DNA from 4 places in the Cutibacterium granulosum genome. Region 3 is predicted to be linked to each of the others. Evidence: riboswitches for the same ligand, from Rfam matches in the RefSeq annotation. Region 3 holds a riboswitch; each other region holds the start of a gene.
What was found. A riboswitch is a leader RNA that binds a small molecule or an ion and turns the genes downstream of it on or off. The one in region 3 is predicted to bind cobalamin.
Positions count from the first base shown of each region.

Region 1: linked by a shared signal. The riboswitch ahead of CKV91_RS03805 (FecCD family ABC transporter permease) and the one ahead of CKV91_RS04740 (ABC transporter substrate-binding protein) in region 3 are both predicted to bind cobalamin.
Region 2: linked by a shared signal. The riboswitch ahead of CKV91_RS02375 (ABC transporter substrate-binding protein) and the one ahead of CKV91_RS04740 (ABC transporter substrate-binding protein) in region 3 are both predicted to bind cobalamin.
Region 4: linked by a shared signal. The riboswitch ahead of CKV91_RS02765 (anaerobic ribonucleoside triphosphate reductase) and the one ahead of CKV91_RS04740 (ABC transporter substrate-binding protein) in region 3 are both predicted to bind cobalamin.

Region 1 is NZ_LT906441.1:927,064-932,392, reverse strand. It holds gene CKV91_RS03815 (ABC transporter substrate-binding protein) at 1-575, opposite strand, end outside; gene CKV91_RS03810 (ABC transporter ATP-binding protein) at 577-1,368, opposite strand; gene CKV91_RS03805 (FecCD family ABC transporter permease) at 1,365-2,384, opposite strand; cobalamin riboswitch at 2,473-2,648, opposite strand; gene CKV91_RS03800 (RNA-binding domain-containing protein) at 3,245-5,008, opposite strand.
Region 2 is NZ_LT906441.1:558,879-564,207, reverse strand. It holds gene CKV91_RS02390 (6-phosphofructokinase) at 1-942, opposite strand, end outside; gene CKV91_RS09320 (hypothetical protein) at 1,233-1,385, opposite strand; gene CKV91_RS02385 (transcriptional regulator) at 1,727-2,509, shown strand; cobalamin riboswitch at 2,522-2,657, shown strand; gene CKV91_RS02375 (ABC transporter substrate-binding protein) at 2,885-3,997, shown strand; gene CKV91_RS02370 (ABC transporter substrate-binding protein) at 4,057-5,301, shown strand.
Region 3 is NZ_LT906441.1:1,125,694-1,131,022, forward strand. It holds gene CKV91_RS04725 (aminopeptidase P family protein) at 1-1,431, opposite strand, end outside; gene CKV91_RS04730 (zinc ribbon domain-containing protein) at 1,568-2,293, shown strand; RNA gene rnpB (RNase P RNA component class A) at 2,481-2,860, shown strand; cobalamin riboswitch at 3,058-3,242, shown strand; gene CKV91_RS04740 (ABC transporter substrate-binding protein) at 3,284-4,303, shown strand; gene CKV91_RS04745 (FecCD family ABC transporter permease) at 4,300-5,329, shown strand, end outside.
Region 4 is NZ_LT906441.1:662,127-667,455, reverse strand. It holds gene CKV91_RS02765 (anaerobic ribonucleoside triphosphate reductase) at 1-2,338, opposite strand, end outside; cobalamin riboswitch at 2,387-2,601, opposite strand; gene CKV91_RS02760 (LutC/YkgG family protein) at 2,735-3,406, opposite strand; gene CKV91_RS02755 (LutB/LldF family L-lactate oxidation iron-sulfur protein) at 3,406-4,938, opposite strand; gene CKV91_RS02750 ((Fe-S)-binding protein) at 4,941-5,329, opposite strand, start outside.

The DNA.
Region 1 (5,329 bases), 200 kb from region 3:
TTGCCGGTCTGCTCGTTGCCGGTGAGGGTGGCAAGGTTGGTGATGTCGGTCCGCACTGCGTTCCAAGGGTCCATGACACCGCGGGCGCTCTGCCCGTCCTTCTGTCGGCATGACTCGGTGAGAAGGTAACTGTTGATGCCCTTGTCGTGCAGGTTGTCGGGGGTGAGGTTGTTCGCCTCGGAGAATCCGTAGTCCCACCCGGCGACGACGACGTCGGGCCTGTTGGCGATGACCGACTCAAGGGTCATGTAACCCTTGACGCCCTCGTGCAGACTGTTGATGGTGTCGGCCCCGTACTTGGCAGTGAGGATCTCCTTGTCCCGATCTGCCGAACTTATCGCGGCGATCTGCTTTTGCGCCCCGGCGCTCAGCGCCATGGCGATGATGCTGCCGTCATTGACGTAGAGTCGCTCGGCCTTCTTGGGGTAGGTGACCTTCTTGCCACAGTTGGTCACGGTGACTTCGTTGAAGTCCTTGGCGGACTCGCCGCTCTTGGAGGCTGATCCACCGCCACAGGCGGTGAGTCCCACAGCCAGGCAGGAGGCCAGGACGACAGGTAGGAGTTTGGTGGACATTTCAGTTTTCCTCTCGGTTGGGATTGGGCAGCGGTGCGGTGCACACGAGTTCCTGGCTGCCGTCGGGAGTGGTGACATGGTGTGCGACGACGTGGAATGCCGTCGCGACGTTCGATGGGCTGAGCGCCTCACGAGCCGGACCTGCGGAGAGCACTCCGCCGTCGGCCAGGACGACCACGTGGTCGAAATGCGAAGCAGCCATGCCGAGGTCGTGGATGGTGGCGACCACCGTCCGACCGCTGGCGCGCAGCGTGTCCAGCAGCATGAGTTGGTGAAGCACGTCGAGGTGATTGGTCGGCTCGTCCAACATGATGAGGTCGGCGCCCTGGGCCAGGCCACGGGCGATGACGGCGCGGCGCCGCTCACCGCCCGACAGGTGGTCACAACGACGATCGATGAGGTGGTCCAGTCCCACCAAGGCCAGGGAGTCCCGGATGATCCGCCGCTCGGAACGCTGCCCCACCTGCCACGGCTTGCGGTGCGGGGTACGTCCCAGCGCGACCATCTCACCCAGCAGGAGGTCAGGCGATGGCGACTCCTCCTGCCCGACGAAGGCCATGAGCCGGGCACGTTGCATGGGGGTGTAGTCGGTGACGGAGGTGCCGTTGAGCAGGACGTCGCCGGAATTGAACTGGCGCACCCCGGCGATGGATCGCAGCAGAGTCGACTTGCCGACTCCGTTGACGCCGACGATGGCGGTGAGCTTCCCCGGCTCGGCGATGAAACTGACGTCGTCGACGACGATGCGATCGTTGATGCGGCACTGGACATTGCGAACTTCGAGACGTGTCATGACTCACTCGAGAATCGGTACTGGCTGCGCCCCATGAGGTACAGAAAGATGGGAGCGCCGATGAACCCGGTGACGACGCCGAGCGGCACCTCCTGTGGTGCCGCGATGACGCGGGCGCCGACGTCCACCCACAGCAGGAAGAGGCTGCCGATGGCGGCGGCGACGGGCACCATCGACCGGTGACTGGCTCCCACGAGCAGCCGGGACATGTGCGGAATGACGAGCCCGACGAATCCGATGCCGCCGGAGACCGCCACGAGCACCCCGACGAGTACCGAGTTGCCGACGAACAACGCCTTGCGCACCCTGGTATCGGGGATGCCGAGGGATCGAGCGACGTCGGTGCCAGCAGCCAGGGCGTCGAGCCAACCCGAGAACGCGATCATGAGCACGGCGGACAGAGCGGTGACGATGGCAGCCATCCACAAGCTGTCCCAGGTGGCACCGGCCACCGATCCCAGCATCCAGTACAACACCGACTGCGCCGCACGCGGATCCGAGCTGCGAAAGACGAGGAAACTCGCCAGTGCCGAGAATGCCGCAGAGAGCACGACGCCCGAGAGCACCAGCCGCAGCGGCGTCATGCCGCCCTGGGCCATGGAGATGAGGTACACCAGACCGGCGGCGCCCAATGCCCCCACCAAGGCCCCGAGGGTGAGTCGGTGAGGACCCCAGGAAGCGAACATCCCCAGGGCGATGACCGCGGTGGCCCCCACACTCGCACCGGCCGAGACACCCAGCAGGTAGGGGTCGGCCAGCGGGTTGCGCACCAGGGTCTGCATACCGCTTCCGGCCAGGGCGAGTCCAGCTCCGACGATGATCGCCAGCAGTGCCCTGGGGGCACGCAGGTCCCAGACGATGAGATCGATCGTCGAGTCAGGGCCCGGCTCGCCGGTGATCCTGGCACCAACCGTGTCAAGAACGCCACGCATCGGCAATGGTTCCGAACCGATGGTCAGCGAGAAGACGGCGCTGACGACGATGAGCACGACGAGGATGATCACCAGGGGCGCCACTGGCAACCGGCGGTCCCGCTCGACCGACCGTCTCGAGGAAGGCATAGCTGTTCCTTCTGGGTGCGAGGACCTTGATGCGAGGCCCGAACGACACAAGTCATGCATGGGGTCTTCGGACTTCGGATCACCCTCGGTCGGCCCTTCCCAGGATCACTCCCAGTGGTCTTGCCGACGTCGTCACCGTCACCGCTGCGCAACAGTCCCGGATTCCCACCGGGTTCACCGCGACCTCATCGGGGCCGCACCATGCACGTGACGCACGTTAGCACCTGTGACACGCAAATCGCGACGCGCCGGCCACCAGCCCCCTGCCGTAGCCGCCCGCCAACCCCTTGTCGCAGGCGCGTCGGGCACGTGGGACGCCCCGGCTCGTGAGTCTGAAGGGTGCGCTGGGGGGCGGTACCTCGCACCCCCGTGGCAATTCGGTTCGACAAGACACCCCGTGCCACACCACGTGGCAGACACCACGATCCCCAACACATCTGCCACGGAGACGAACGGGCCACAACCTCGCCACAGACTGGATCTCCACACCGCGCAGAGCTCCCCAACTGCGAAAAGTTGTGCTCCCGGCGCCGCTTCATACCTGGAGTACAACTTTGTGGCTGAAAAATTCTTCCTACCAGCACAAGCGTGAGGGTAAGTACAATTTTTCTCGACTGGTTCAGTAGCCAGAACCACAGGGAGCAGCCTCGAAGACTGCACTCAGACACCCAGTCCGAGGGTGCAAGTACAATCTTTCGGTCAAAAAGTTGTGCTCTACCGTCCCGAAAGGGGAAGTGCACTCAGCTTTCCGGTGTATCGGAACACGCTCTGCCTGACCAGGAGCTTGACGAGATGGATCACAAGGACTGAAAAAGTCAGGATGCCTCGTCACCTTTCCACAGATAGTGAAATCCGCGACCTGCCATCGCCTCTGACGAAGGCTGCAGTACTCCATCAGCCATGAGGTCCTTGAGGACCTGTCCGACGTTGGAAGCCCTCACCCCCAGGATGGCGCCCAATTCTGTCGTACTAATACGCCCTCGATGCCGGGCATATTGACGAGCCGTCACTGCTCTACTGGGCACTGAACGCTTCAAACCGCGATTCGCATATTCCATGTCCAGCTGCTTGTTTGCTCTCTTGGAAAGGGTAAACGCGGGGAGGGCTTCGTCGGGAACGCCGCGGATGGGCTTCAGCAAGGGTTCGCCATCACACTCCGTCTGCCGTAGGAGCTCAAGGGTTTCGTGAACTTCCTCGACGGGGACTTGCAGGTAGGGAGCAAGAATGTCCTCGTCGATCCAGAGATGATCTGTGAGGAAACGCATAACCATCAAAGTGCGGAGGTTTTGCATGAGCTCGGGAACATCCATACCAGTCAGCCACGATGTCCATGCCACGTCAGGACCGACACCGGAAAACGTCGTCACCACATAGGGACCGTCAATTTCCCGAATGGTCGGCATGCGAAGCCCCCGGCGAAGCAAATCACCAACCATACGGTCAACTCCGATACCTTCACGTTCTGCAATTCGAAGTGATGCCAAGAGCTCAGTGAGAGCAACGTTCCTGGACGTCGATGGGTGGGTGATGATGTTCTCAGCCGTCACACCTCCGAAGAATCCTCCGGGGCTGGTAACTCGCAAGACGGCTCCTTCGTGCTCGATGAGCGTTGCATCGGACAGCCCCCATTCACGATGAGCCAACCCATTGACGATGGCCTCACGAATGGCACGTTCCGGCAGCTGGCGGACCTGCCCCTCGACAAGTCCTGAAGACACATGCGACAAAGGGTTGTACGCCCGCGCGACGGCGAACGTCCGTTGGAGCTGCTCAAGCAGTGATACCCCACCAATACGTACTCGGTCACCGCTGTCCTGACCGGGCATGTCGCGACGTATGTAGTCGAGGCATGGCTCGGGACGCCCCACAAAGACCAGAGCAGCAGCATTGGTGAGCTTGCCATCACCATCAATGGCGTTCAACCGGGACAGCAACTCACGACTCGTACAGTTGGCCAATTCCACCGCCGCCTCGTCGGTGCTGGCTTGAAGGAAGGCGCGTGCTGCGTCAAGGGCAGCAGGTCGCACTTCCTCCAGGCTCACGTTTGAGAACTGCGCCGACCAGTCGTAGCGGATGGAGTACTGATGGCGGTGGTGCCATGACGTTGCGTCGATCTCCTCGCAATGATCACCAATCCGCCAGCGGATCTTTCCCTTGACCTTGATCGGTTCCAGCGCGGTGGGTGATCTGACGATCAACAACCTGGCATCGTGAACGTGGACTTCTCGGACGTCAACGGTCAACGCGCGAGAAGTGTGCTCATAGATCTTCCTCCGCAACCATTCGGTATCCAAGGATGTACCGATGAGCAATGGTCCATCATCCTTGTCATTGACTCCGACGATCAGAGCACCACCCCCAGGGGTGTTGGCCATGCACGCGGCTTCACCGGCAAGCTGCTCAGCGGCTCGTTCATCCTCACGTCGACCCAGTAGCAGCTCACCGTGCTTGCCTCGTCGGCTGGAGTCCTCCTTGAAGTCAAGATACTTGCATTCCGGGACCCGGTGCCCTGCGTCCAAGTGCTCCAGCGCAGTGTCGATCTCAACTGCAATCGGGTCTGGCCCGAAAGTTGTTCCCATGTGAGCAGTCTACTTCCAGCTACAAGTTTGTGCCCAGAAACTTTTAATCAGGCATCCAGTCCAGACATTGAGTACAACTTTATGACTGAAAAGTTATGAGCAAGCTCTGCGGCGAGGAGTGCGCACACATTTTCGCTGGATCTGAAGTCCCCCACGATTGGCGCGACAACTGGCTGCCATGTTGGGACAACATGCCAGCAGACGGCTGGTTCAGTGTGGTATTTCGGTTCGGCAGGGCACCTCGTGCCACGTCAGGTGGCAAACCCCACGATCCCCAACACATCTGCCACAGGATCGCTGGGCCAAGACTCGCTCGGCAGA
Region 2 (5,329 bases), 570 kb from region 3:
GGTGGCGAGCAGTCGGTCGTGGGAGCACGGCGTGCCACCGCGCTGGACGTAGCCCAGGATCGACACCCGAGACTCCAGGCCGGTGGCCTCCTCCAGCTCGGAGGCGAGCTTGATGGTGTTGTCGCGCATGGAGGCCTCCAGGTCGCGCTTGGCGCGTTTGGCCGCCGGTTTGGTCTTGGCACTGGAGTTGTCCACGAGGGCACGAGCACCCCGCAGGGCCATGGCGTCCGAGACGTCGCGCGCCCCCTCGGCCACGGCGATGACCGAGAAGTTGAGTCCCTGGCTGCGTCTCCTCTCCACGGCCTCGGCAATCGACTCAAGCTTGTAGGGCACCTCGGGCAGCAGGATGATGTCTGCCCCACCGGCGATGCCCGATCCCAGGGCCAGCCAACCGGCCCGGTGCCCCATGACCTCGGCCAGGATGATCCGGTGGTGGGAGTGAGCGGTGGAGTGCAGCCGGTCGATGGCGTCGGTGGCCACCTCCAGGGCGGTGGAGAAGCCGAACGAGTCGTCGGTGCCGACGATGTCGTTGTCGATGGTCTTGGGCAGGTGGATGACGTTGAGACCGGCCTTGTGCAGTTTGTAGGCGTTCTTGGAGGTTCCCCCACCACCAAGTGTCACCAGGGCGTCCAGGCCGAGCTTGTCGTAGTTGTCGACGATGGTCGGCACCATGTCCGTCTCCTCGCCATTGACGATCATGCGATTGACCTTGTCACGGCTGGTTCCCAGGATCGTCCCGCCCACGGTGAGAATGCCGGAGAGGTCGCGTTGGGTGAGGTCGACGTAACGGTTCTGCGCCAGGCCCAGGAATCCGTCATGGAAGCCGACGAGTTCCATGCCGTACTCGCGGATGGCCGCCTTGCCGAAGCCACGGATTGCTGCGTTGAGGCCGGGGCAGTCTCCCCCGGCGGTGAGAATGCCGACTCTCTTGTGGTTTCCCATGCTTCCTCCCGGTCGCTCACACCATCGGTCGTCTCACACCATGTTCGCAGATGACATGGCAGGGACGCACACCCCGGGTGTGCGGGAGACGTCGCACAGACGAAGAAATCTCAGGAATGCAGGATGCACGGGTGCAGGCGAAAATCCTGGCATCACGACGTGGACGAGGGGTCGGCCGCAACATCGATCCCGACCAGCCCCAGCACCGTTGACAGGCAGGACACCGTGACAGGCAGGGTACAGACGTGCCCGGGGGTCAGCATGTATCGCTGACTCACATGTGCGCCTCATCAGCAAGGACGCTGGCGCCCTGCCAACCCGTCGATCCCCTCCAAGGCGATCCGCCGCACCTGAACGTGTCGATGATGTCTGGCCGTCGCGAGACGTTCCGCAACGATGACACCCGCCACGAGCGCTGCCGTCACCACCAGTCGTGCCTTCACACCTACCCCCTGTCTGTACCACCCAGTGTTGCACCGTCAGACGTCACGTGTGCTGAAGCAACCAAGCCGAATGCTACGCATCCGACGACGGGTGGCCCCAGCGAGTGACTCCAGGGCAATTCTGCTCCAGCCCGGCATCTGGCTCACCGAGGCGAACAGTGTTCGCTCAACCCTCACCCACGCAACCCTCCCACACGCGATTGAATGGCATGGTGCGCAGTCCCAGCCCAGCCGTACCTCATGAACCATCAGCCGCGCCGCACGAACCAGGCGAGGTTCAGCGTCACGCCCCCACCGCCGTCCCCCGAAACAGCACCGGGAGCCTCCATGCCGACACCCAGGTGTCTCGGCTGCGCGACCTGCTGCTCGCCGACGTACCGGCTGGGCGCCTGGTCATCGCCTGTGACGCAGTCGGGGGCATAGGCTCACGGCCCGGGGACTCCTACCCTGCCGATCCGACGTGGTGTGCCCACCTGGCCGCGCGAGTACCACTGCTGGAGATACTGTGTGGGGGAGCCCAACCGATGGTCCTCGTCAACACCCTGTGTCAGGACGCCGCCTCGGCCCAGCCAATGATCGAGGAGTTCCAGCGGTGCGCGGTCGCCACGGGGATCGACCCCCAGGCCGTCACCGGATCGACGGAGGACAACGTCATCACCACCCAGACCGGGATCGGGGTGACGATCATCGGGGTACGACCGGGCAGAGCCCCTGGCACACCGGGTCCCGGCGAGGCCCCGACAGCAACGGCACAGGGGCAGGAAGCCGACGTGCTCGTATGCGTCGGTTCCCCGATCTCGGCGCCGGATGACGAGGTATGCCCCGGTCGGCGCGAGATCGTCACCCTGGACGAGGTGCGTGCGCTGCTGGGCTCGGGCCTGGTGCACGACTGTGTACCGGTGGGGTCGCACGGAATCGCCTGGGAGGCCGATCAAATCGCCGCCACCGCAGGACTGCGGTTCGATCCCGGCAGGACCGATCTCGATCTCACGAAATCCGGCGGACCGTCGACCTGCATCGTGCTTGCCTGCGCACCAGAAGACGTCGGCGAGCTGCGCACACATGTGAGCGACGACCGGCCGTGGGCTCGGATTGGCACATTGCAGCCCCAGCACAGGGATTGACACCAGACATGCTATTTTGTGCGTGTCCCGGGTCGGACTCGGCCCGAGGTACTCCGCAGCGAGCGAAGTCGGTGCAAGTCCGACACTGTCGCGCAACGGTGATGCCCTCCAGCTCAGTCCGGTCGCCTCCCTGCGAAGTGGCATTCACCGACTCTCGCCGTAGGAGTCTGCCGAGCACACCGGGTGTGCCCCAGCGGGTCCTGCGACACGACTGCAGGAGACTTCATGGGTACTCCACTGCCGAGACGTGTCTCGGTCCTTCTCACCCTTCTCGTCGTACCTTCCCTGGCCCTGACGGGCTGCTCGGGCACGAAGGACGGCTCCACCTCCCCGAGCGCCTCGACGACCACCCCATCAGCTGGCACCGGTGCCAACATGTCCGGGTGCATCAAGTCCGGGGAGTTCGACAAGGACAAGGACTACTTCGGTGACAAGGTCACCTTCACCGGGGCCAGGAACGTCCACGTCAGCTATCACAAGTCCTACAAGGTCCTCACCCTCGGCAAGCAGGACAAACCGGCGCAGACCTTCGTGTTACTGCAGTGCGGTGCCCCCAGACCAACGCTCACCGGTGAGCTCGCCAAGGCCCCGATCATCGACGTCCCGGTCAAACGGATCGCCGCCTCCTCCACCACCCAGATCCCGGTCCTCCACACCCTGGGGTCCTTGGACGCAGTCGTCGGCGTCAACCAGCTCGAACAGATCTACCGCGGACCGGCACGAGACGCCCTCGAGGCCCGCAACACGCCCAGCTACGGGTCAAGTCGGATGCAGATCGACACGGAGAAGCTCATCTCCCTCAAACCCGACGCCGTGCTGGCCGCCAGCTCAGAGGTGAAGGAGTTCAAGCAGGTGCAGTCCGCCGGCATCCCGGTGCTGCAGGACCTCGACTATCTCGAGTCCACCCCGCTGGCCCGAGCCGAGTGGATGAAGACCTACGGCATCCTCCTCAACAAGGAGGGCGCCGCCACGAAGAACTTCGACGGCATCACCAAGCGCTACACCGAGGTGGCGAAGAAGGCCAGGAACGCCACCGACAAGCCCAGCGTGCTCGTCGGCCAGGAGACCAAGGGGCAGTGGTACGTCCCGGGAACCGACTCCTACATGATCAGGTTCATGACCGACGCCGGAGCCACCGACGCCATGTCCCAGGCCGTCAAGGGCAGCGGAGCCACCCCGACCGACGCCGAGGTCGTCTTCAAGTACGGCTCCAAGGCCGATTTCTGGCTCAACGGCAACTACATGTCCATGACGACGTGGCACGGCAAGGACGACGCCCTCAAGCAGAACCCGCGCTACGCGAACCTGTCGGCCTTCCAGCACGGCAACGTCTGGAACCCCAGCAAGCGCACTGCCCCAGACACCGGGAACGACTTCTGGCAGTCCGGGACCGTCCAACCCGACGTCGTGCTGGCCGACCTCACGTACATCTTCCACCCTGACCTCATGAAGGGGTACACGCCGTACTACTACACCAAGCTCAGCTGACCCTCTCAGCGGCGATGTTCGCCGCACCGCCATCCCTTCACCTCCACTTGGGAGCAACCATGTCCATCAATCGTCTGGTGGCGGGCCTAGCCGCCATCGCCATGTGCATCGCCACCCTCGCCGGGTGCTCACGCTCCGAGAAATCGGATTCCTCGGCGGACACGCCGTCCAGCACGTCCTCCCAGCAGGGCTGCATCAAGGACTTCGACTCCTCGAAGGACTACTTCACCGACAAGGCCACCTTCCGCGACGCCCGCGACATCACCGTGTCGTACCACAAGTCGTACAAGGTGGTGACGCTCAAGCACCCGTCGAACACCGCGAAGAAACCCGTGCAGTACGTCCTGGTGCAGTGTGGCGCCCCGCAGCCGAAGCTGGACGGTGACCTCGCCAGGGCGCAGAAGATCACCATCCCCACCACCAAGGTGGCGCTGGGTTCGACGACCCTGCCGATGAAGTTCCAGATGTTGGGAAAGCTGGACTCCGTGGCTGGCATGGTCAACGTCGACAGGGTGGGGAATTCGAACACCCGTCAGGCCCTCAAGGACCACAAGGTCGCCAGTTTCGCGGCAGGTGACAACGCCACCGAGATCAACACAGAGAAGCTGGCGGCGCTGCGCCCGGACCTGTTCATCTTCAACCTCGTCAGTGGCAGCGACAACACCAGCAAGATCGACAAGATCAAGGAGATGGGCATCCCGGTCGTCGCCGAGCCGAACTTCCTCGAGAGCACCCCGCTGGGGCGTGCCGAATGGATCAAGTACGACTCGCTGTTCGTCAATGCCGAGAAGACGGCGAACCAGAAGTACGACGAGATCGCCGAGAAGTACCATGCGACCGCGAAACGCGCCGCCACGGTGACGACACGACCGACCGTGCTCCACGGATCGCAGTACAAGGGCGTCTGGTACATCAAGCCCAACGAGAACTACTCCATCCAATTCCTGCGCGACGCAGGCGGTGAGTACGTGTTCAAGGACCTTCACGGGGTGGCATCCAGGAAGCTGGACACCGAGGCCATCATCAAGAAGGCCCACGATGCCGACTTCTGGATCGACGGGCCGGAGAAGTCGTCCATCCCGGAGATCCTCAAGGCCGACCCACGTCTGAAGTCGCTCAAGGCCCTCGACAACGGCAACGTCTGGGACGCCACCCTGCGAGCCGACCCGAAGCACGGCAACGACTACTGGCAGACCGGGGTCGTGCGCCCCGACCTCGTCCTGGCGGATCTGACGGCGATCCTGCACCCTGAGCTGGATGCCGATCACCAGTTCTACTTCTACCGCAAGGCCACCGCGAAGTGACTGCGACTCAGGATCAAGTGCCGGGCCG
Region 3 (5,329 bases):
GCACAGGTCGTCCTCGATGCGCACCCCGATGCCTCGGAACTCCTCGGGAACGAGCAGGTCGGTCTGCTTGAAGTAGATGCCGGGTTCGTCGGACATGCACATCCCCTTGCGCAGGGGGCCAGAGTAGTCCTCACGGCGGGCCTGGGAGCAGTCGTGGACGTCCAGACCGAGATGATGGCTCGTGCCGTGCACCATCCAGCGACGGAACTGACCGCCCTCGGGGGAGACGGCGTCGTCCACACTCACCGGAAGGATCCCCCAGTCGGCCAGGTACTCACAGATGACCCGGATCGCCGCCTGGTGGATCTCGGCGTGGTCATGGCCCACCCGAGCCACCTTGGCGGCGGCGTCCTGGGCATCCAGGACGGCTTGGTAGACCCGGCGCTGGGCCGGTGAGAACGTGCCGCTGATGGGCAGGGTACGGGTGATGTCTGCGGTGTAGAGGGAGTCGATCTCGATGCCGGCGTCGATGAGGATGAGTTCTCCGGGGCGCAGGTCGCCGTCGTTGCGCACCCAGTGCAGGGTGTTGGCGTGGTCGCCGGCGGCACAGATCGAGCCGTACCCGACGTTGTTGCCCAGGTGACGGGCGTGCAGTCCGAAAATGCCTTCCATCCATCGCTCGCCGCGGCCGCGCCGCACGGCCTCGGGCATCTGACGGATCATGTCCTCGAATCCCACCTTCGACCTACGGCAGGCGTCGCGCAGCTGCTCGATCTCCCAGTCGTCCTTGCAGAATCGGGCGTCTGAGGTGAACTCGTCGAATGCCTCGTCGGCAGCTGCGTCGCCACGTCCAGAGGTGGTCTGACGGGCGACGTCGACCTTGTCGGTGATCGACGGATCGGCCTCCCGGATGACGCGCAGCGGCGCGGAACCGCCCGGGGCCGAACTGCTGAGGGCGGCATCCAGCTCGGCGATGTCACGGCACTGCAGGCCGGTCATCGTCGACATCTCCTCCAACGACTCGCGCTTTCCGACCCACATCTCGCCGTAGGTGGGATCGGCGTAGAACTCCCGATCGGTGCGCGGGGCGCGCGGTTTGAAGTACAGCACGTCGCGGGTGGTGGACCCGGTGGTGTCGATGACGAGCACCGCGTTGGGCTCCCGATCGGTGCCCAGCCCGGAGTAGTAGACGAACGTCGTGTGTGGACGAAACGGGAAGTCGCAGTCGTTGTTGCGACGCATGAGCACGCCAGCGGGGATGACGAGCACCTCGCCGGGGAACCTTGCGGCCAGGACGTCACGGTGCGTGCGCGCCGAGGGCACCGAGTCCAGGGGCTGTGGCATGGTGGAGTCGTAGGGCTGCCAGCCAGTGGGGATGAAGTCACGAAACGCCTGGGAGAACGGGGTCTGGCGTTTGGGGACCTTCTGCTCATCAGCGGCCTGGATCTGGGAACCGGCGGGCCTGCCGGAACGATCAGTCACATCAGTCATGGAAACTCTCGCCTCTCCGTCGAATGTGCGATGGGTGTCATTGTAATGAGCCGGGTCCAGCCGGATAGGCTGGCTCTCACAAGTTCAGCAGAGTCTGGTGGTCAAGCTCCCCGGGTTCACAGTTGCAGGAGGTAGCGTGAAGGCAGCACCGCAGGACCAGTGGAAACTTCTCGACCTGGCCGAGACCGACCGGCTCATCGCCCGTAGGCGTCATGATCGCAAGGTTCTTCCCCAACTCGCCGAGCTCAGGAAACTTGCTGGCTCGCGTCAGAGCCTCGCCGAGGATCTTGTCGCCAAGCAGACGGTCGTCTTCGACCTCAAGGCCGACCAGAAGCGCATCGAGGCAGACCTTGCCCCGGCGAGGGCCCGTCTGGAGCGCAACCAGGCCACGGTGGATGCCGGCCAGATCGATCACAAGGCACTGCGCGGTCTCACCGACGAGATCGAGCACCTCAAGCGGCGTATCGGTGATCTGGAGGATGCCGAGCTCGACATCATGCAGCGGGTCGAGGAGGCTGAAGCGGCTCAGGAGCAGGCCGACGAGGCCCGCAAGGCCCTTGACGGCCACATTCGCGAGGTGCTGGCTTCCCGGGACCATGACCTCTCCGAGATCGACGCCGAGCTCAAGCGTCTCGTCGCGCAGCGCACCGCCCAGGCCGGGGCGCTCCCGGCCGATCTGCTCAAGCTGTACCAGACTCTGCTGGAACGCACCGGGATGGGGGCCGGCAGGTTGGAGCATGGCGTGTGCAGTGCCTGCGGAATCGTCGCCAATCCTGGCGACCAACGCCGCTACGACCAGGCCCCGGCAGACGAGGTGCTGCGCTGTGAGGAGTGCGACCGCATCATGGTGCGTCCCCTGTGAGACGACATTTCCTTTGAGGAGTGGGGCTCTGAGTGGTGAATGGGATTCTGACCGGGCCGTGGTCCGAGGTGGGCCGGTCACGTTCCGGCGAAGGTGCTCGAGGTGGAGAGTGCCGGTTCCGCCAGGTGTGGTGTGCCCCATCGGCTGTCATGAAGCGATGCTCACGGGCTAGAATGGATGTTTGGACGAGCCACCCGGGGTGATCGCGGCAGACGATGATCTGTCGAGGAAAGTCCGGGCTCCACAGGGCAGGGTGGTGGGTAACGCCCACCCGGGGAGACCCGCGGGACAGTGCCACAGAAAACAAACTGCCGAGAAATCGGTGAGGGTGAAACGGTGAGGCAAGAGCTCACCGCGGCATCGGTGACGGTGTCGGCACGGCAAACCCCACCCGGAGCAAGGCCAAGAAGACCGTGAGGTCGCGGACGTGTTCGAGGGCTGCCCGCCCGAGCGCCCGGGTAGGCCGCGCAGCTGCAAGGCTGGAGGGCGTCGGCAACGACGTTCACAGATGGATGATCACCGGCCCCCATGGGGTCACAGAACCCGGCTTACAAGGGTGGCTCGTCCCTTTTTCAGTCAAGGACTTGTGGTGGGTTGATGGGTTCTGTGGTGCAGCAAAGCTTTTAGCGATGATGGGTGCTGAACGGTACAGAAAAAGACGAGACGTAGGTGTCACGTCTATAAGGACGTCTGCCATGAGGGTGTCGAAGGATTGGCTGAGTTGCGAAACAGGAAGAAGAATTTCTTTTCTGGGGCGTACACGGATTAGTATATGGCAGTCAGGTTGCTGGAGATTCTCCGGCGCAGGAATCCGGTGAGAGACCGGAGCTGACGCGCAGCGGTATGACTGATCCACCCGACTCGAGCCACTGGTGCCACTGGTACCGGGAAGGTGTCGGAAAACGGAGATGAGGTTGAGCCCGAAGACCACCTGACAACGTCCTGTCGGTTCCCCGGCCGCGAACGCCGGTCACAGAAAGCTGGCTTCTCATGCCCATGTGCTCATCCTTGTCACATCGCTTCGTCATGGGGTTGGTCGTGCCCGCCACTCTGCTCGCTGGCTGCGCAGGTGCTCCCGAAGATCCCGTTTCCAGCGAGCCATCCTCTGCGTCGGTGTCCCAACCGTCCGCAGATCGTGTGGAAGTCACCAACTGTGGTCAAAAGATCATTCTCGACAAACCTGCCACCAGGGCTGTAACTCTCAACCAAGGCGCCACGGAGGACGTCCTGGCCATCAATGGCGCATCAAATCTGGTTGGGACGGCCTACCTAGACGGCGAGATTCCTGCCAAGTGGCGAAAGTCCTATGATTCGGTCAAGGTGCTGGCCAAGGAGTATCCGTCCAAAGAGACCTTCTTGGCTGCCAAACCCGACCTTGCTCTTTCCTCTTTCTCCAGTGCCTTTACCGACAAGGCTGTCGGAACCCGGGATGAGCTCGCGAAGCAGGGAATCGCCACATACATCAGTCCCTTCGGATGTCCCAAAGGCACTAAGTCGGCCGAGACGACGTGGGGCAATGTCTGGAAGGAAATGCGCGAGGTCGGATCCCTCATCGGGGCTCGGGACGGCGCCGACACTGCGATCACCAAGCAGCATGAGTACCTGCGGGACGTGACTACACACAAGCACGGTACCGGAACCTCGATCGTGTGGTTCGATTCTGGGGACAAGACCCCGTTCATCGGTGCCGGTAACGGTGGTCCACAGCTGCTCATGGATGCCGTGGGAGCCAAGAATGTCTTTGCGGACGTCGATGGCGGATGGGCCGATGGTTCCTGGGAAAAGATTGTGGCCTCCGATCCGGACGTCATCGTCGTTGCCGATGCCAAATGGTCCACCGCGAAGGACAAGATCGCTTATCTCAAGGGCGATCCGGTTCTCAAGCAGATGAGAGCTGTCAAGGAGAACAAGTTCGTAACGGTGCCATTCTCCCAAAGTACCCCGGGTGCCGAGCTGATCGACGGTGCCAAGACTCTTAACGATGGTTTGGCAGAGATCGCTGGGAAATGATCCGCTCACGTAACTGGTTGTTGGCTGCCTTTCTTGGTACTGCCCTCGTTGCCAGTGCCTTGGTCGTACTGGGAGTTGGGGCAGTCCATGTGCCGGTTCACGATGTGATTCGGGTGGTTGCTCGACGATTTCGACTCATCAATGGCTCTGATGTCACCGTCCTTGACGATCGGATTGTCTGGCAGTTGCGCGCCCCGCGCGTCATCGGATCGATGGCCGTCGGCGCTTTGCTGGCGATGTGCGGCGCGGTACTGCAGACCCTGACCGGTAATGACCTGGCCGACCCCTATCTGCTCGGCATCTCCAGTGGAGCCTCGGTAGGTGCGGTCTTCATCCTCATCATCGGAATCTCCAGCACTCTGGGGCAGTCCGTCCTCATGACACTGGCCTCCTTCGGCGGGGCGGTCGGGGCCCTGGTCATGGTGCTGGCCATGGCCACTGGCAAGTCCGGGGAGTTACCCGCCAGCCGGACCATCCTGGCCGGGGTGGCCGTCGGACAGTTGTGCGGCGCGGCGGTGTCCATGATGATCATGGTGTGTGGTGAGTCGAACGCAGCTCGATCAGCCCTGTCGTGGACCCTCGGGTCGTTCACCGGTGTGAGATGGGGATCGACGATCACCCTGGCCGTCGCCACCGTTCCGGCCCTCATCGCCGGGATGGCATTGTGCCACACCCTTGACGCCTTCGCTTTCGGTGACGTCAGCGCGATGTCCCTGGGAGTACCGGTCAACACCGTGCGCTGGATGATCATGGTTGGCACCGCCCTGCTGACCGCTCTCAGCGTGGCCTTCGTCGGCCCCATCGGATTCGTCGGGCTGACGGTCCCACACATCGTGAGGTTCTGGACCGGGCCGCGACACGCCCGGCTGCTACCGGTGTCGGCCCTCGTCGGGGCCCTGCTCATGGTGTGGTCCGACACCGCAGCGAGGTGCTTGCGCCCTGACACCGAGATTCCCGTCGGGGCCATCACTGCGGCCGTCGGAGCCCCGGTGCTGGTCGTCCTGCTGCGTCGACAGGCGTCTCGAT
Region 4 (5,329 bases), 460 kb from region 3:
GCTCGAACGGCCCGGACTCCTCACCACGCCCGCACCGGGGGCACTCGTCGTCGATGATGCCGGTGTAGCCGCACTCCGGGTCACGATCGACCGGGTGGTTGATCGACCCGTACCCCACACCGGCGTCGTGCATGGCCCGCACGATCGTCTCGAATGCCTCGACATTGCGGCTGGGATCGCCGTCGAGCTCGACGTAGGAGATGTGCCCGCCATTGGTCAACGCATGGAACGGCGCCTCCAGGCGGATCTTCTCGGCTGCACCGATGTGGTGCCAGACCGGGATGTGGAACGAGTTGGTGTAGTAGTCACGGTCGGTGATTCCCGGCAACGCGCCGAACCGTTCCCGGTCCATCCGCACGAACCTGCCCGACAGCCCCTCGGCCGGGGTGGCCAGGGTGGAGAAGTTGAGCCCGGTCTCCTCGGCGGCGCGGTCGGTACGCTCCCGCAGATGGCTGATGAACCGGTACCCGAGGTCCCAGGCCTCCTGGGACTGCCCGTGATGGGCCCCCACGAGGGCGGTGAGGGTCTCGGCCAGGCCGATGAACCCGATCGAGAGGGTTCCGTGCCGCAGCACCTCCTCGACGCTGTCGTCGGGACCGAGCCCCGCAGAGTCGATCCAGACCCCCTGCCCCATGAGGAACGGGAAGTTACGCACCTTCTTGCGAGCCTGGATCTTGAATCGCTCCAGCAGCTGATCGATGACCAGGTCGATGGATGCGTCGAAGTCCGACATGAACCGATCGACGTCATGGTCTGCCTGGATGCCCAGACGCGGCAGGTTGATGCTGGTGAACGAGAGGTTGCCACGCCCCCAGGTCTGCGCCCTGCTGGTGTCGTGGACGTTGGACATGACGCGGGTGCGGCAGCCCATGTAGGCGATCTCGGTCTCGGGATGGCCGGGGCGGTGGTACTCGGCGTTGAAGGGGGCGTCCTGGAAGGAGAAGTTCGGGAAGAGACGCTCGGCGCTGGTGCGGCAGGCCAGCTGGAAGAGGTCGTGGTTGGGGTCGCCAGGATGGTAGTTGACCCCTTCCATGACGCGGAAGATCTGGATCGGGAAGATCGCCGTCTCGCCATTGCCCAGCCCGGCGCGGGTGGCCTCCAGCAGGCAGCGCATCACCAGCCGGGCCTCCGGGCTGGTGTCGGTGCCGTAGTTGATCGAGGAGAACGGCGTCTGGGCACCAGCGCGCGAGTTCATCGTGTTGAGGTTGGCGATGAAGGCCTCCATCGCCTGGTAGGTGGCCCGTTCGGTCTCGGCCACCGAGCGGGTGCGTACCTCGTGGTGGACCCGGACCACCTGCTCGGCGGAGAGTTCGGGCCAGGCCTCGGCGAGTTTTTCCCGCTCGGCGTGCTGGGTGGCGTCGTCGGCCTCCAGGGGCCAGGTGGCGGCAAGCCGCGTCACCTCGTCCTGACGTTCCTGGTCAGCACCGAGGACGCCAGCGGACTGAGCCATGTTGGCTCGCATCCGATCGGCGCAGGTGAGGGCGACGCCGGGGGCCATGTCCCGGTCGAAGTTGGGGACGGCCTGACCACCATGCTGGTCGTTCTGGTTGGACTGGATCGCGATGCACGCCAGGGCTGCGTAGGAGTTGATCGAACGCGGGGAGCGCAGGTGTCCGTGCCCGGTGGAGAAACCGGTGCGGAACAGCTCGCTGAGGTTGATCTGGCAGCAGGTGGTCGTCAGGGTGAGGAAGTCGAGGTCGTGGATGTGGATGTCACCGTCCCGGTGGGCGGCGGCATGGGCCGGGTCGAGCACCGAGAGCAGGTTGAACTGCTTGGCCGACTCGGTGCCGAAGCGCAGCATCGAGCCCATCGCTGTGTTGCCGTCGACGTTGGCGTTCTCGCGCTTGACGTCGCTGTCCCTGGCATCGGAGAAGGTGATCTCGCGCAGCGAGGTCATGAGGGCCGACTGCTGTTCGCGAGCCGTGGAGCGGCGCTGCCGGTAGAGGATGTATGCCTTGGCCGTCTCGGCCTGGCCGCGCTCCATGAGGACCTTCTCGACGACGTCCTGGATGTGTTCGACGTCGGGGATCACGGGGCCGGTCGCGGTGGCGGCCACCGTACCGGCACCGGGGCGCTGCTCGCTGCGTAGTTCGTCGACGACGGCCAGTGCGACGCTCAGCGAGATGGCCTCGGCCTCGGCGACGCCGGTGGCCTCCAGGGCCTTGCGAGCGGCATGGGCGATGCGGGCTGGGTCGAAGGCGACGATGCGCCCGTCGCGCTTGCGCACCTGACGTAGCACGGTGGAGGACGTCTGCCCCGGTCCATGCGACGTGAGCTGGGACGTGGTGGTGTGCCTCACGGGTGTGGTCGAGGGCGTCTGGGGGTGGTGTACGGTCATGTCTCTCCTCGGAGTTCGCCGCCCCTGTCACAGGGCTCGTGCAGCCGGGTCACAGCCCGGGTACTGGCAGGTCTTCGGACTCGGGGACGCGATCGTTCGATCTCCTACTGGACGACGCTTCCCAGCCAGTGGCCAGTGCGTGTGTCGCCGGTCGTTTCCCATACCGCTGCGGGACAGTCCCGGATTCCCACCGGGTTCCCTCTTGGCTCTCATATCCCAACATCTTGTGTTTGGACTGAAAGACCAGTACGACATCTAGTTATACACCATGTGGAACCCGCCGGTAGGCACATCTTGGGGCGTGTTCGGTGCAGGCGAATCTGCGGGCATGAGGAACGCCTCCACCCGATTGCTCGAGCGGAGGCGTTCCCCAAGGGATTGCGTCAGTCGATCAGCTCACTGATCCGTCACGACGATGACGTGGAGCTGACGGGGACCGTGCACCCCATTGACTCGGGCCAGCTCGATGTCACTGGTCGCCGAACCGCCCGAGATCCACGTCAGCGGGTGATGATCGAGCACGGCCGGTCTGACGGCCTGCACGGCCTCCGGCACATCGGAGACGACCTGGCTTGCCTTGATCACGCAGACGTGACGGTCGGGAACCAGGGTGAGGGCACGTCGTCCCTGATCGGCCAGATGGGTGAGCACGATGGTGCCGGTGTCGGCCACACCGGAGGCAGCCGCCGTGACGACGGCCTGGGTGTCGTCCAGCTCGGTCTTGCTCAGTTCCGGATCGTCGACACGAACCTCGATGCCAGCCTCGGAGATGGCCGTGCGCCAGGACTCGTCAAGCCCGGAGGGGACGACGACGGACTCGTCGGCCCCGGTCTCCTTGAGGGCGTCGACGACGGCCTGGGGCACGTCGACGGCGGGAACCTCCACGACGGAACAGTTGTAGTCGCGCACCCGCTGCACGAAGGTGCCCACGACGTCGTCCATGTCGATGCCCCGACCGTACTGCCAGGTGATCGGCGCATCCTTCTGCGGATCGGACTGCGTGACGTCTGCGGTGGCCTGGCGGATCCGGGCCAGGATGTCCTCACGGGCCTGAACTTCGTCGATCATCAGTGCTCCTCCCGATTCTTCTTCCACCAGTTGCGGAAACTCTGCGACGGGATCTCGTCGACGTCGCGGTACTTGAGCCATCGTTCGGCCACGGGAACCGGGATCGGCCCCAGCTTCTTGCCGCGCATCACCTTGCCGGCCAGCTGCGAGCCCTTCTGGACCATCTCGAAGTGCTTGGCGTCGCTCAGGGCCCACTGTGAAGTCTTCATGAGCCCCATCTCACCGGCTACCTCGTAGTCGGCGGGGATCTTGTCGGCCTTCTCGGACTGCACGACGCGCTGACGCAGGTGCACGAGGATGTCGGTGAAGGGGATCTTCACCGGGCACACCTCGTTGCACGCACCGCACAACGAGCAGGCGTAGGGCAGGCCACGGTCGACGGGGTCCTCCACACCACGCAGCTGCGGGTTGAGGGCGGCACCGATCGGTCCGGGGTACACCGAGCCGTAGGCGTGGCCGCCGGTGCGCTCGTAGACCGGGCAGATGTTGAGGCAGGAGGCGCAGCGGATGCAGCGCAGCACCTCGCGTCCCAGCTCGTCGGCCAGGGCGTCGGTACGACCGTTGTCCATGAAGATGACGTGCTGCTCCTGGGGGCCGTCACCCTCGGTGACACCGCTCCACATCGAGTTGTAGGGGTTCATCCGCTCGCCGGTGCCCGAACGGGGCAGCAGCTTGAGGAACACCTCGAGGTCGTCGTAGCTGGGCAGCACCTTCTCGATGCCGACGACCGACACGAGGGTCTCGGGCAGGGTGAGGCACATGCGGCCATTGCCCTCGGACTCCACGATGACCAGTGATCCGGTGTCGGCGAGCACGAAGTTGCCACCCGAGACGGCCACTTTGGCGCGCAGGAACTTCTCACGCAGGTGCAGACGGGCCGCGTTGGTGAGCTCCGGAGGATTCTCCGAGATGTCCTCGGGGGCCGGGCGGCCGTAGTTCTTCATCTCCTGCAGGAAGATCTCCCGCACCTCGGAACGGTTGCGGTGGATGGCCGGCACGACGATGTGGGAGGGGCGGTCGTGGCCCAACTGCACGATGAGCTCGGCCAGGTCGGTCTCCCAGGCGGCGATGCCCTGTTCCTCCAGGTACTCGTTGAGGTCGGTCTCCTGGGTGGTGATGGACTTGATCTTGACGACCTCGTCCACCCCCTTGGCCTTCGCGACCTGGGCGACGATCTCGTTGGCCTCCTGGGCATTGCGGGCCCAGTGCACGTGCACCCCGTTAGCCTTGAGGGATTCCTCGGCCTGCAGCAGGTAGGTGTCCAGGTGACGCCCCACCCGGTCCTTGATCTCCTTGGCGGCACCACGCAGATCCTCCCAGTCCGGGGACTCGGAGACGCGCATGGCGCGCTTGTTGCGGATCGTCGTGGTGGCGTTGCGCATGTTCTTGCGCTGCACACCAATGCTCAGCTCACGCTTGGCGGCTTCGGAGAACTTCGGCATCCCCAGGAACGTTCCGGGGTTGTCCGGGGCCGGGGTGAGACGGGCGACCCCGTTGTTGCCCTCGGTGATCCGACGCAGTTCGGTGGTCATGGTCAGTCCTCCTCCGTGTTCGCCAGGATCTCGGCGAGGTGAATGGGCTTGACGCCAGAGTTCTGCCGCGACAGCACTCCGCCGATGTTGAGCAGGCAGGAGTTGTCACCTGCGACGACGTACTCGGCACCGGTCTCGCGCACGTGACGGGCCTTGTCGGCCGCCATGGCGGCGCTGACGTCGGGGTTCTTGATGCTGAACGTACCGCCGAAACCGCAGCACTGTTCCTCGGCGGGCAGGTCCACCAGGGTCATGCCGCGCACGTTCCTGAGCAGCTGGTAGGGGCGGTCGCCCAGGTGGATGAGACGGCGTCCATGACATGACGGGTGATAGGTGACCGAGTGCGGGAAGTAGGCGCCGACGTCGGTGACACCCAGCACGTCGACGAGGA